One region of the Homoserinimonas sp. A447 genome, then DNA from elsewhere that is predicted to be linked to it. Evidence: predicted binding sites of a transcription regulator. Region 1 holds the regulator's gene; the other holds the start of a gene.
What was found. The regulator LexA, encoded in region 1, represses DNA repair genes until DNA is damaged. The targets are predictions, from matches to a motif close to TCGAACANNTGTTCGA.

Region 1 (4,883 bases):
GCCGTGAGTTCGACGCTGGCACCGGCCAGCTCCAGGGCCTTGATGGCGGAGTGGATGTTGCCACTGCCGTAGTCCAGGACCACAACGGAAGGAGTAGACAATCGAATCCGATCAGCTGGTGAAGCGGACGCCGGTCAGAGGGCGCCCTTGGTGGATGGCACGCCGGAAACTCGCGCATCCGGCGTGATCGCCTGACGGAACGCGCGGGCGAAGGCCTTGAACTCCGCTTCGGCGATGTGGTGCGGGTCGCGGCCGGCCAGCACCGTCAGGTGCACGGTGATGCCGGCGTGGAAAGTGATCGCCTCGAAGACGTGACGAACCATGGACCCGGTGAAGTGCCCGCCGATGAGGTGGAATTCGAACCCGGCAGGCTCACCGGAGTGCACCAGGTAGGGACGCCCGGATACATCGACGACCGCCTGCACCAACGCTTCGTCCAGCGGCACCAGGGCGTCCCCATAGCGGGAGATCCCTGCCTTGTCGCCGAGTGCAGAGCTGATCGCCTTGCCGAGGACGATTCCCACGTCTTCCACGGTGTGATGGACGTCGATTTCGACGTCACCACTGGCGCGGACGGTGAGGTCGACCAGCGAATGCTTGGCGAACGCCGTGAGCATGTGGTCGAAAAACGGCACTGAGGTGGAGATGCTGGAGGCGCCGGTGCCGTCGAGGTTGAGCGAGAGGTCGATGCTCGACTCGCTCGTCTCCCGCGAAAGCTGGGCGGTTCTGGTCGGTTCACCCATTCGGCTGTCCTCTTTTCACTATGCAAGTCTAACCAGCGTGCGCGTGTGTTACTCCCTGCCGACAGCGGCGCCGAGTCCTTCGATGGCGTTCAGGAAGGCGCTGGTCTCCGCCTCGGTCCCCGCCGTCACCCTGAGGTGGTGCGGGATGCCGAGGTCACGGATGAGGATGTCCTGCTCGAGCAGGGCGGTGAACACCGCGTGCGGGTTGGCGACGCCACCGAAGAGCACGAAGTTCGCGTCGCTCGGCCACACCGTGAACCCCAGCTTCGGAAGCTCTTCGAGGAGGCGATCGCGTTGGCGCTTGATGTCGTCGACCATCGCGAGCATCTCGCCGGTGTGCGCCAGGGCGGCGACCGCGGCCGCCTGCGTGAGGGCAGAGAGGTGATAGGGAAGGCGAACCAGGCGGATGGCATCCGTCACCGCCGGGTCGGCGGCCAGGTATCCGACGCGGGCCCCTGCGAAGGCGAACGCCTTGCTCATGGTGCGCGACACGATCAGCCGCTCACGGCCGGGAAGGAGGCTGAGTGCCGTTGGGCGCTCGGCCGGGGCGAACTCGACGTACGCCTCGTCCACGACGACCACGCCCTCGGTCGCCTCATAGGCCGCCTCGATCGTCTCCAGGGACAACGGCGTTCCGGTCGGGTTGTTGGGGGCGCAGAAGAAGACAACGTCGGGCCGGTGCTCCTCGATGGAAGCGACGGCGAGGGCCGGTGAGATCTCGAAGTCGGCTGCACGCTCGACGGAGATCCACCTGGTGTCGGTTCCGGCGGCAATGATCGAGTGCATCGAATAGGTGGGCGGGAAACCCAGGACACTGCGACCCGGCCCGCCGAACGCCTGGAGGAGCTGCTGGAGAACCTCGTTCGACCCGTTCGCCGCCCAGATGTTGTCGCGGGTCAGGCCGTGGCCGAGGTATCCGGCAAGGCTGTCCCGCAGGGCAGTGAACTCGCGATCGGGATAGCGGTTGATGCCGAGCACTGCGCCGGCCAGGGCCGTGACGATGTCGTGAGCAACCGCCTCAGGAATCGCGTGGGTGTTCTCGTTGACGTTGAGAGCCGTACGAACCGCCTTCTGCGGTGCACCGTACGGCCTCAGGCCGCGGAGGTTGTCGCGGATGGGGAGATCATCAAGGGAAGCCACCCTGCCATGTTAACTGTGACCGGGAGCGCCTTTCGTCGTGCCGGGTCGGGCGGCTCGCCAGTGGTACGTACTCAGCAGTACGTCCTCAGCGGTACATGCTCAGCAGTACGTAGCTCAGCGGTACTGGTTCGGCAGCGCCAATTGCTGTCCGGGGAAGATTTCCGCACTCTCCAGCGCGTTCACTCGCAGCAGCTGGGCAACCACTTCGCGAACATCCTCGCCCGGCGCCACCTCTTCCGCGAGTTGCCAGAGCGACTGGCCTGCCTCCACAGTGACGTAGGTCGTCGACCCCTCTTCCATGGTCGCGGTCGCAATCCCACCGTTCAGCGCGAAGACGAGAGCGGCGAGGACGAGAGGCGTCGCCGCAAGCGTGGTGAGCACGGTGCGCCCCCTGCGGGTCAACCGAAGCCGGGAAACCGGAGTGGCGCGGGTCGTGCCGGCGTGGAGGGTATCGCTCATCATCGTGGCCTTCCTGTTACGCATTCGGGTAGTTGTTACGCGTTCGGGTGCTGTTACACATTCGGTGGAGCGGGGCTGAACTTCGGCATCCGGTGCTCGGCCGGGAGCACCGGATGCGAAGCTGTGTTCCGAACATACATTCGATTTCTCCCACTTTCAAGCCCCAGTTTCGATATCCGACCAAAGAACCCGCCGACACACTCGAACAAACCTTTGCTTATCCGCCAGATCGCGGATACAGTTTCGATTGTCTGAACACCACACAAGCAGCAGCCACTGACATTCAGATCGAACCGTCGACAGAGGAGCCCCAGATGGACGACAGCACACCCCGCGCAGTACCGGCCCCCCGGGGAACGACCCGTCGCCGAAAGAGCCTGAGCGAGAAGCAGAAGGCCATCCTCGAGTTCATCCAGCGAGCAGTGGCCGGACGGGGATATCCGCCGAGCATGCGTGAGATCGGCGACGCCGTCGGCCTGTCCTCCCTGTCGAGCGTGACCCACCAGTTGAACCAGCTGGAACTGAGCGGCTACCTTCGCCGGGATCCCAATCGGCCCAGGGCGCTCGAAGTGCTGATCGACCTTCCCGGCCGCGACGCGGGCGCCGTCGAGTCAGATCACCCCACGCCGATCGGTGACGCCGCCATGGTGCCACTCGTCGGCCGCATCGCTGCCGGCATCCCGATCACGGCTGAACAGCAGATCGAAGAAGTCTTTCCGCTGCCACGGCAGCTGGTCGGCAAGGGCGACCTGTTCATGCTCAAGGTCGTCGGAGACTCCATGATCGACGCCGCCATCTGCGACGGTGACTGGGTCGTCGTACGCCAGCAAAAGACCGCAGAGAACGGCGACATCGTTGCCGCCATGCTCGATGACGAAGCCACCGTCAAGGTGTTCCGTCAGCGCGACGGGCACACCTGGCTGCTGCCGCGCAACAGTGCTTTCGAGCCGATCGTCGGCGACTATGCCGAGGTGCTCGGCAAGGTCGTTACGGTGCTGCGGTCCCTGTAGCCGAGACGGTGAACTCGCGCAGCAGCGAGGCGTCGGCCGCGTTCACGAGCACCCGAACCCGGGTACCGGCTTCCTCGTAGTCCGTCGACAGGACGACAGCGCGATCGTGCATTGACGACACCACGTCGCCGCGTTCGTACGGCACGAGGAGCGTCAGCTCGATGGACGGGGATGGTAGTTCTTCGCCGATCCGCTCGAGGAGTTCATCGATACCCTCGCCGGTGCGCGCCGAGACGAATACCGCACGCGGTTCCAGCCCGCGCAGCAGCAGCCGCTGGTCGTCGTCAGCCAGGTCGCTCTTGTTGAAGGCGACGATCTCCGGGATGTGACGTGCGCCGACCTCCCCGATGACATCACGCACGGTCGCCAGCTGGCTCGCCGGATCGGGGTGCGAGGCGTCGACAACGTGCACGATCACATCCGCATCTCCCACCTCTTCCAGCGTGGAGCGGAACGCCTCGACCAATTGGTGCGGAAGGTTTCGAACGAAACCGACCGTGTCGGTGAGGGTGTAGCCGCGTCCGTCCGCGGTCGTGTTCCGGCGAACGGCAGTGTCCAGGGTGGCGAACAACGCGTTCTCCACCAGCGCCCCCGCGCTGGTGATCCGGTTCAGCAGCGAAGACTTGCCGGCGTTGGTATAGCCGGTGATGGCGACCGACGGAACCTCGTGGCGGTTGCGGTTGGCGCGTTTGGCCTCCCGCGCCGGAGCGAACCCCTTGATCTGCTTCCTCAGGCGCGCCATGCGGGTGTGGATGCGACGACGGTCGAGCTCGATCTTGGTCTCACCTGGACCACGGCTGCCCATTCCCGCCCCGGCACCACCCACCTGGCCACCGGCCTGCCTGGACATCGATTCACCCCAGCCGCGCAGGCGGGGAAGCAGGTACTCGAGTTGGGCCAGTTCGACCTGCGCCTTGCCCTCCCGGCTCTTCGCGTGCTGGCTGAAGATGTCGAGGATGACTGCAGTCCGATCGATCACCTTGACCCTGATGACGTCTTCGAGCGCACGCCGCTGGCTGGGTGCCAGTTCACCGTCAACGATCACCGTGTCAGCACCGACGGCCGCCACGACATCGCGAAGCTCGATCGCTTTGCCTTTACCGAAGAACGTGCTCGGGTCGGGGGTCGCGCGCTTCTGCAGCAACCCGTCGAGCACGACCGCGCCGGCCGTCTCGGCAAGCGCGAAGAGTTCCCGCATCGAGTTCTCGGCCTCCTGCGCGTTGCCCTGCGAGTAGATCCCGATAAGCACGACTTTTTCCAGGCGGAGTTGCCGGTACTCGACTTCGGTGACGTCTTCCAGCTCAGTGGACAGGCCGGCGACGCGACGCAGCGCCTGGCGGTCCTCCCGGTCGAATTGGTCGCCATCGGCAGAAAATGGCTCCGCTTCGGCATCCGCCTGCAACGCCTGGGCGCCGGAGGTGAAAATGGCGTAACCGGACGAGCGCGAACCCGCGTGGGCAAGCACCCGGTCGATCACATCCTGACTCTCGTCTGGTTCTACTTCAGTCATCGGGTTAACCCTAGCTCCTGG
Region 2 (4,883 bases), 1.3 Mb from region 1:
GGCCTGATCCGGCAGTAGCGGCGGTGTGACCGGTGCCGAAACTGTCGGCAGAGCCGTCGGCGTTGTCGGTGGGCTCGGCGGGCTCGGCGGGCTCGGCGGGTTCGGCGGGCTCGGCGGGTTCGGCGGGTTCGGCGGGTTCGGCGGGTTCGGCGGCGCTGTCGAGGGTGGTGCCGGTGACCAGGACTCGGACGGCGGGACGGCGGGCGCCGAGCACACTGCGGGTGGCGGTTTTCGTGTCGGTGTCGGCCCCGATCCGCAGCACGGCCATGAACCCGTCGAAGGAGGGTTGTTCGATGCTGCGCGGGTCGGCCTCGATCGCCTCATCCCGGGCTTTCGCGGTCGCATCGACCATCCGGGGACCGCCCCGGCGGGGCGAGGTCAGGGAATCGTAGATGGAATCGAGGTAGGCGGCATTCTCCGGATCCGCCAGCATCGTGTAGACGGTCACCCCATCACCGCGCCGGTACCGTTTGAAGGATCGGGCCTGGTGGCGGGCGCGTTCCCGGTCGGCGATGCCCGCCTCATCCAACTCATCCCGCAAGCTCCTCGCCCGATCCAGCAACTGGTCGGCATTCAACGGATCAGCGGTTGCCTGCTCCGGGGCATCCGGGTCGGACAGATCGGATAAGTCCGGGCTGGACGGACTGGCCAGGTCGACGAGTTGGGCGGCCGCTTCGGCCAGCAGCTCGGCGGTGATGTCCTCCGTCGGGACCCCCAGGCCGACCCGGATCGCCTCGCCCGCCTCCATCGACAACACCCCCGCGGCCACCGCCCGGCCCACCGGGGCCAGCCACGGTTGGGTCAACTCCGGGGATACCTCTCCGGTGTGTTCGGCTTCGGTGATCAGTTCGGCTTCGTGGATGATCCCGCCGGTGCGCACCAGCTTCGCCGCCTCCCGGGAGGTAGACCCGGTCAAATGCTGCACCAGTTTCTCCGGAGTGCGAAACCCACCCTTCTGCGCCAAACCCTGGTAGCCCAAGTCGTAGGTGGAACGGCGGGCGATCTCCCCGGCGGTGGCGGCGAGGGAGGGCTCCAGTTGGCGGGTGATGTTCGCGAACAGGGCCGGGATGGCCAACAGTTCCTCTTCGGGCAGGCCGGCCAGGGTCGCCGAATCCCGCGGCAGTATCGCGGCGGCTGCCGCGATGCTGCTGAGGGAATCGGTGAACTGGGACATGCCACTATTCTCTCACATTCGAAGATTTATTCGAGTGAATGTGAGTACTTCTTCTCCACAGATTTGCTGTGGATAAAGGGAAGTAGCCGGGTTGTGGAGGAGAAGACGAGATGCGAACCTCGGCGGGTTTCGACAAGCTCAACCAGCGAACCAAGCTCAACCAGCACAAGCCGCCCTCCGACTCAACCAGCGGGAGCGCGCCGCGCGCCGGAAACGCAAGAAGGCCCGCACCATTCGGCGCGGGCCTCCTCGTTGAATACGGTGACTAGCTGGTGAGCGTGTCCACGTAGTCCTGGTTCTCGGCGATCCAGTCGGCGACGATGGTCTCGTACTCGCTCGCCTCTGCACCGCTGTTGTACATCGCGTTCTCCAGCGAGTACAGCAGTTCGGAGTCCAGCTCCCAGTTCTCGATCCATCCGGTCAGCTCGGGGAAGTCATCCGCGAACCCGGTACGGGCGATGGAGTGGATTTCCTCCGCGTCGCCGAGGGTGCCCTCAGGGTCCTTGAGGTCCTTGATCGGGAACTCGTCGTAGGCCCAGTGCGGACGCCACAGGGTGACGGCGATGTTCTCGCCGGCATCCAGCGCCGCCTTGAGTTCAGCCAGCATCGCCGGTGTCGACGAGGTGACGAACTCCATGCCGTCCAGACCGTAGGCCGGGATGGTGCCGTCGGCCACTGCAGCGGTCAGTCCGGCACCGGGCTCAATGCCGACGATGCGGTTGCCGAACTCATCGGCGTGCTCGGCCAGCTCATCGAGCGAGTCGATCGGCGCGTCCTCGTTCACGGCCATGGTCAGCACGGCGTCATTGTTCCAGGACCCGAGGTCTTCCAGGTCGGCGCCGAATTCCTTCATATAGTCCGCATGGGTCAGCGGCAGCCATCCGTCGAATGCCACGTCGTAGTCACCAGTGCTGAGGCCTGCGAAAACAGGGCCTGCGTCTGCATACTCCAGGGTTACGTCGTAACCCTTCTCCTCGAGCACTGCCTTCCACAGGTATGAGGCGGCCTCGCCCTCCGGCCATCCGTTGAACACGCCAACGGTCAGTGACTTCTGGTCACCGGAGTCTCCGCTTCCGGCGTCGTTGGACTCCGGGGTTCCTGCGCACGCGGTCAGGCCGAGCAGTGCCACTGCTCCGACCGCGATGGTCGTCATAAAGCGCTTCTTCATACTGTTTCCTTTCCACCCGATGCTGTGACCCGGGCGATTGGTGGTTGTGCATTGTCCATCGGGGACGACTCAGTGGCCTCCCCGGTGGCGGACTTTGCGTTCTCGGCCGACGTGGCGTCGGTCGAAGATCTGAGGGTGGTGTTGCGGGTCGCGTTCTTGCGCCCAGCACCAAGGCTCGCGGTGAGCCGGTCGAGGATGATCGCGAGAATGACGACGGCAAGCCCCGCTTCGAATCCGAGGCCAACATCGATTCGGCTCAGCGCCTGGATGATCGGTTTACCAAGACCCGGTGCACCGACCATGCTGGCGATGACGACCATCGACAACGACAGCATGATGACCTGGTTGACCCCGGCCATGATGCTGGGGCGTGCCAGCGGAAGCTGGATCTGGGCGAGGATGCGACGCGGCGACGACCCGAAGGCGTGACCGGCTTCGACAACCTCCTTGTCGACCCCCCGGATGCCTAGCTCGGTCAGGCGGACGCCTGGCGCCATGGAGAAAGCGATGGTCGCAACAATGCCGGGTACCACTCCGACGCGAAACAGGATGATCGCAGGAATCAGGTACACGAACGCCGGCATAGTCTGCAGGAAGTCGAGCACCGGTTTGATGGCCTGCGATACCCGGTCGGACCGTGCCGCCCAGATGCCCAGCGGGATGCTGATGACGACGGCGATGAAGGCTGACACGATGGTGAGTGCCAGCGTGTCCATGGCGTTCTCCCACTGGTTCACCGACATGATGACGAGTAGTCCGACGCCGACGCCGACGCCGAATCGCCAACCTCGCACGTACCAGGACAGCCCGGCGAGAACTACGATGATGGCCCAGAAGGGCGGCGTCACGAAGAGCCAGTCGGCAGCGTCATACAGGCCGTTGAAGATGCTGCGGATGAAGTCGAACAGGAACCCGAGGTTCTCGGTCACCCAGTCCACGGCCACCTTGACCCACTGGCCGAGCGGCAGGCGGAAGAAGTCGTCGCTCACAATGATGCCCCCTTCATGTGGGCATCTTCAGCAGCTGCGGCGGCGCTGAGGGCGGAGACGCGAAGCGTCTCGCTGATGACGTTGACCGGGATGGTCGGTGGTGGCTCGATGGCCGGCGTCTCTCCGGTGTTGGTGGACACGTTGCCGACGGCAGCCAGCAGGGTGACCCTGGGGATGACCCCGATCAGCCGGTTGTTCTCGTCGACGACCGCAATGGGCAGCGGGCTTTCCACCGACACCTCGTAGAGGTCGGCGAGGGCGACGTCGCCGGTGACGGATGCCACGGGCTCGGTCACAGCGGACAGGTCGGTCTCCCCCGCCTTCACCTGACGCATGACGTCTTTGTCGCGAACGGCGCCGATCAGGGTTCGCCCACGACCGACCACCAGCGCGGCCGACGTCTGCAGGTCGCGCATCTCGCGAAGTGCTGCGCGCGGCCCGGCCGTCACCGAGACGACGGAGCGTGCCGGTTCCATGGCGCTGGAAGCCGTCAGCACCCTGGCGCGATCCACATCCTGCACGAACTGGGCGACGTAGTCGTTGGCGGGGTCGGTGAGGATGTCCTCGGGGGTGCCGATCTGCACGATGCGGCCGTCACGCATGACGGCGATGCGGTCGCCCAGGAACATGGCCTCGTTGAGGTCGTGGGTGATGAAGATGATGGTCTTGCCGAGGTCGGCCTGCAGTTCGACCAGTTGCTCCTGCATTTCGCGGCGGATGAGGGGGTCGAGCGCGGAGAACGCTTCGTCCATCAGCAGCACGTCGGTGTCGGTCGCGAGCGCGCGGGCCAGGCCGACACGCTGCTTCATCCCGCCGGACAGCTCTGAGGGGAGGCTGTCAGCCCAGCCCTCCAGTCCGACGAGGGTGATGATCTTGCGCGCGCGCTCGAGCCGTTCCTGGCGAGTGATGCCCTGGATCTCCAGCCCGTACGCAACGTTGTCGATGACCGTGCGGTGCGGAAGCAGGGCGAAATGCTGGAACACCATGGAGACATCCCGACGGCGGATGTCACGGAGTTGCTTCGCCGGTACGCCCGTCACCTGCTTGCCAGCGATGGTGACGGAGCCGGAGGTTACCTCGAGAAGGCCGTTCAGCATCCGGATCAGTGTCGACTTTCCGGAGCCGGATAGCCCCATGACGACGAAGATCTCGCCCTTCTTCACTTCGAATGAGGTGTCGATCACGGCTGCGGTTCCGAGGGGGGAGACGTCCTGCCTGCTGGCACCGGCCTCAAGCTGGGTCACTGCGTCTTTGGCCCGTCGGCCGAAGACTTTGTAAAGTTTGTCTGCCTTGACGGCAATGGTTTCGGTCATGTGATCTCCGGCACGCCAACGCAACCGAATTCAGGCTGGGTGGGTGCTCACACTCACGGACGGGAGGGCTGTGACTGCACGTGGCACCCTCGACGGGTGCGGGCTGGCGCGAACATCGGGATCGCCGCCATCAGAGCTTCACCGTACGTCCGCGCGGAGTTCCTAGGGCTCTCCGCGGGGTCGCGTCCTGATTAAGAGGTCGTAAAACCGTGTTCTAACCTAACAGGTGAACTGCTCAT

Region 2: ACX3O0_RS01035 (HNH endonuclease signature motif containing protein) is a predicted target of LexA. The motif match lies at 1,193-1,208, and genes of this name have one in related genera.

The regions. Positions count from the first base shown of each region.
Region 1 covers NZ_JBTMWW010000001.1:1,473,795-1,478,677, forward strand. The annotation lists gene hisH (imidazole glycerol phosphate synthase subunit HisH) at 1-101, opposite strand, end outside; gene hisB (imidazoleglycerol-phosphate dehydratase HisB) at 135-743, opposite strand; gene ACX3O0_RS07195 (histidinol-phosphate transaminase) at 792-1,883, opposite strand; gene ACX3O0_RS07200 (LysM peptidoglycan-binding domain-containing protein) at 1,998-2,342, opposite strand; gene lexA (transcriptional repressor LexA) at 2,657-3,352, shown strand; gene hflX (GTPase HflX) at 3,330-4,862, opposite strand.
Region 2 covers NZ_JBTMWW010000001.1:208,159-213,041, reverse strand. The annotation lists gene ACX3O0_RS01035 (HNH endonuclease signature motif containing protein) at 1-1,174, opposite strand, end outside; gene ACX3O0_RS01030 (glycine betaine ABC transporter substrate-binding protein) at 1,440-2,342, opposite strand; gene ACX3O0_RS01025 (ABC transporter permease) at 2,339-3,331, opposite strand; gene ACX3O0_RS01020 (quaternary amine ABC transporter ATP-binding protein) at 3,328-4,644, opposite strand.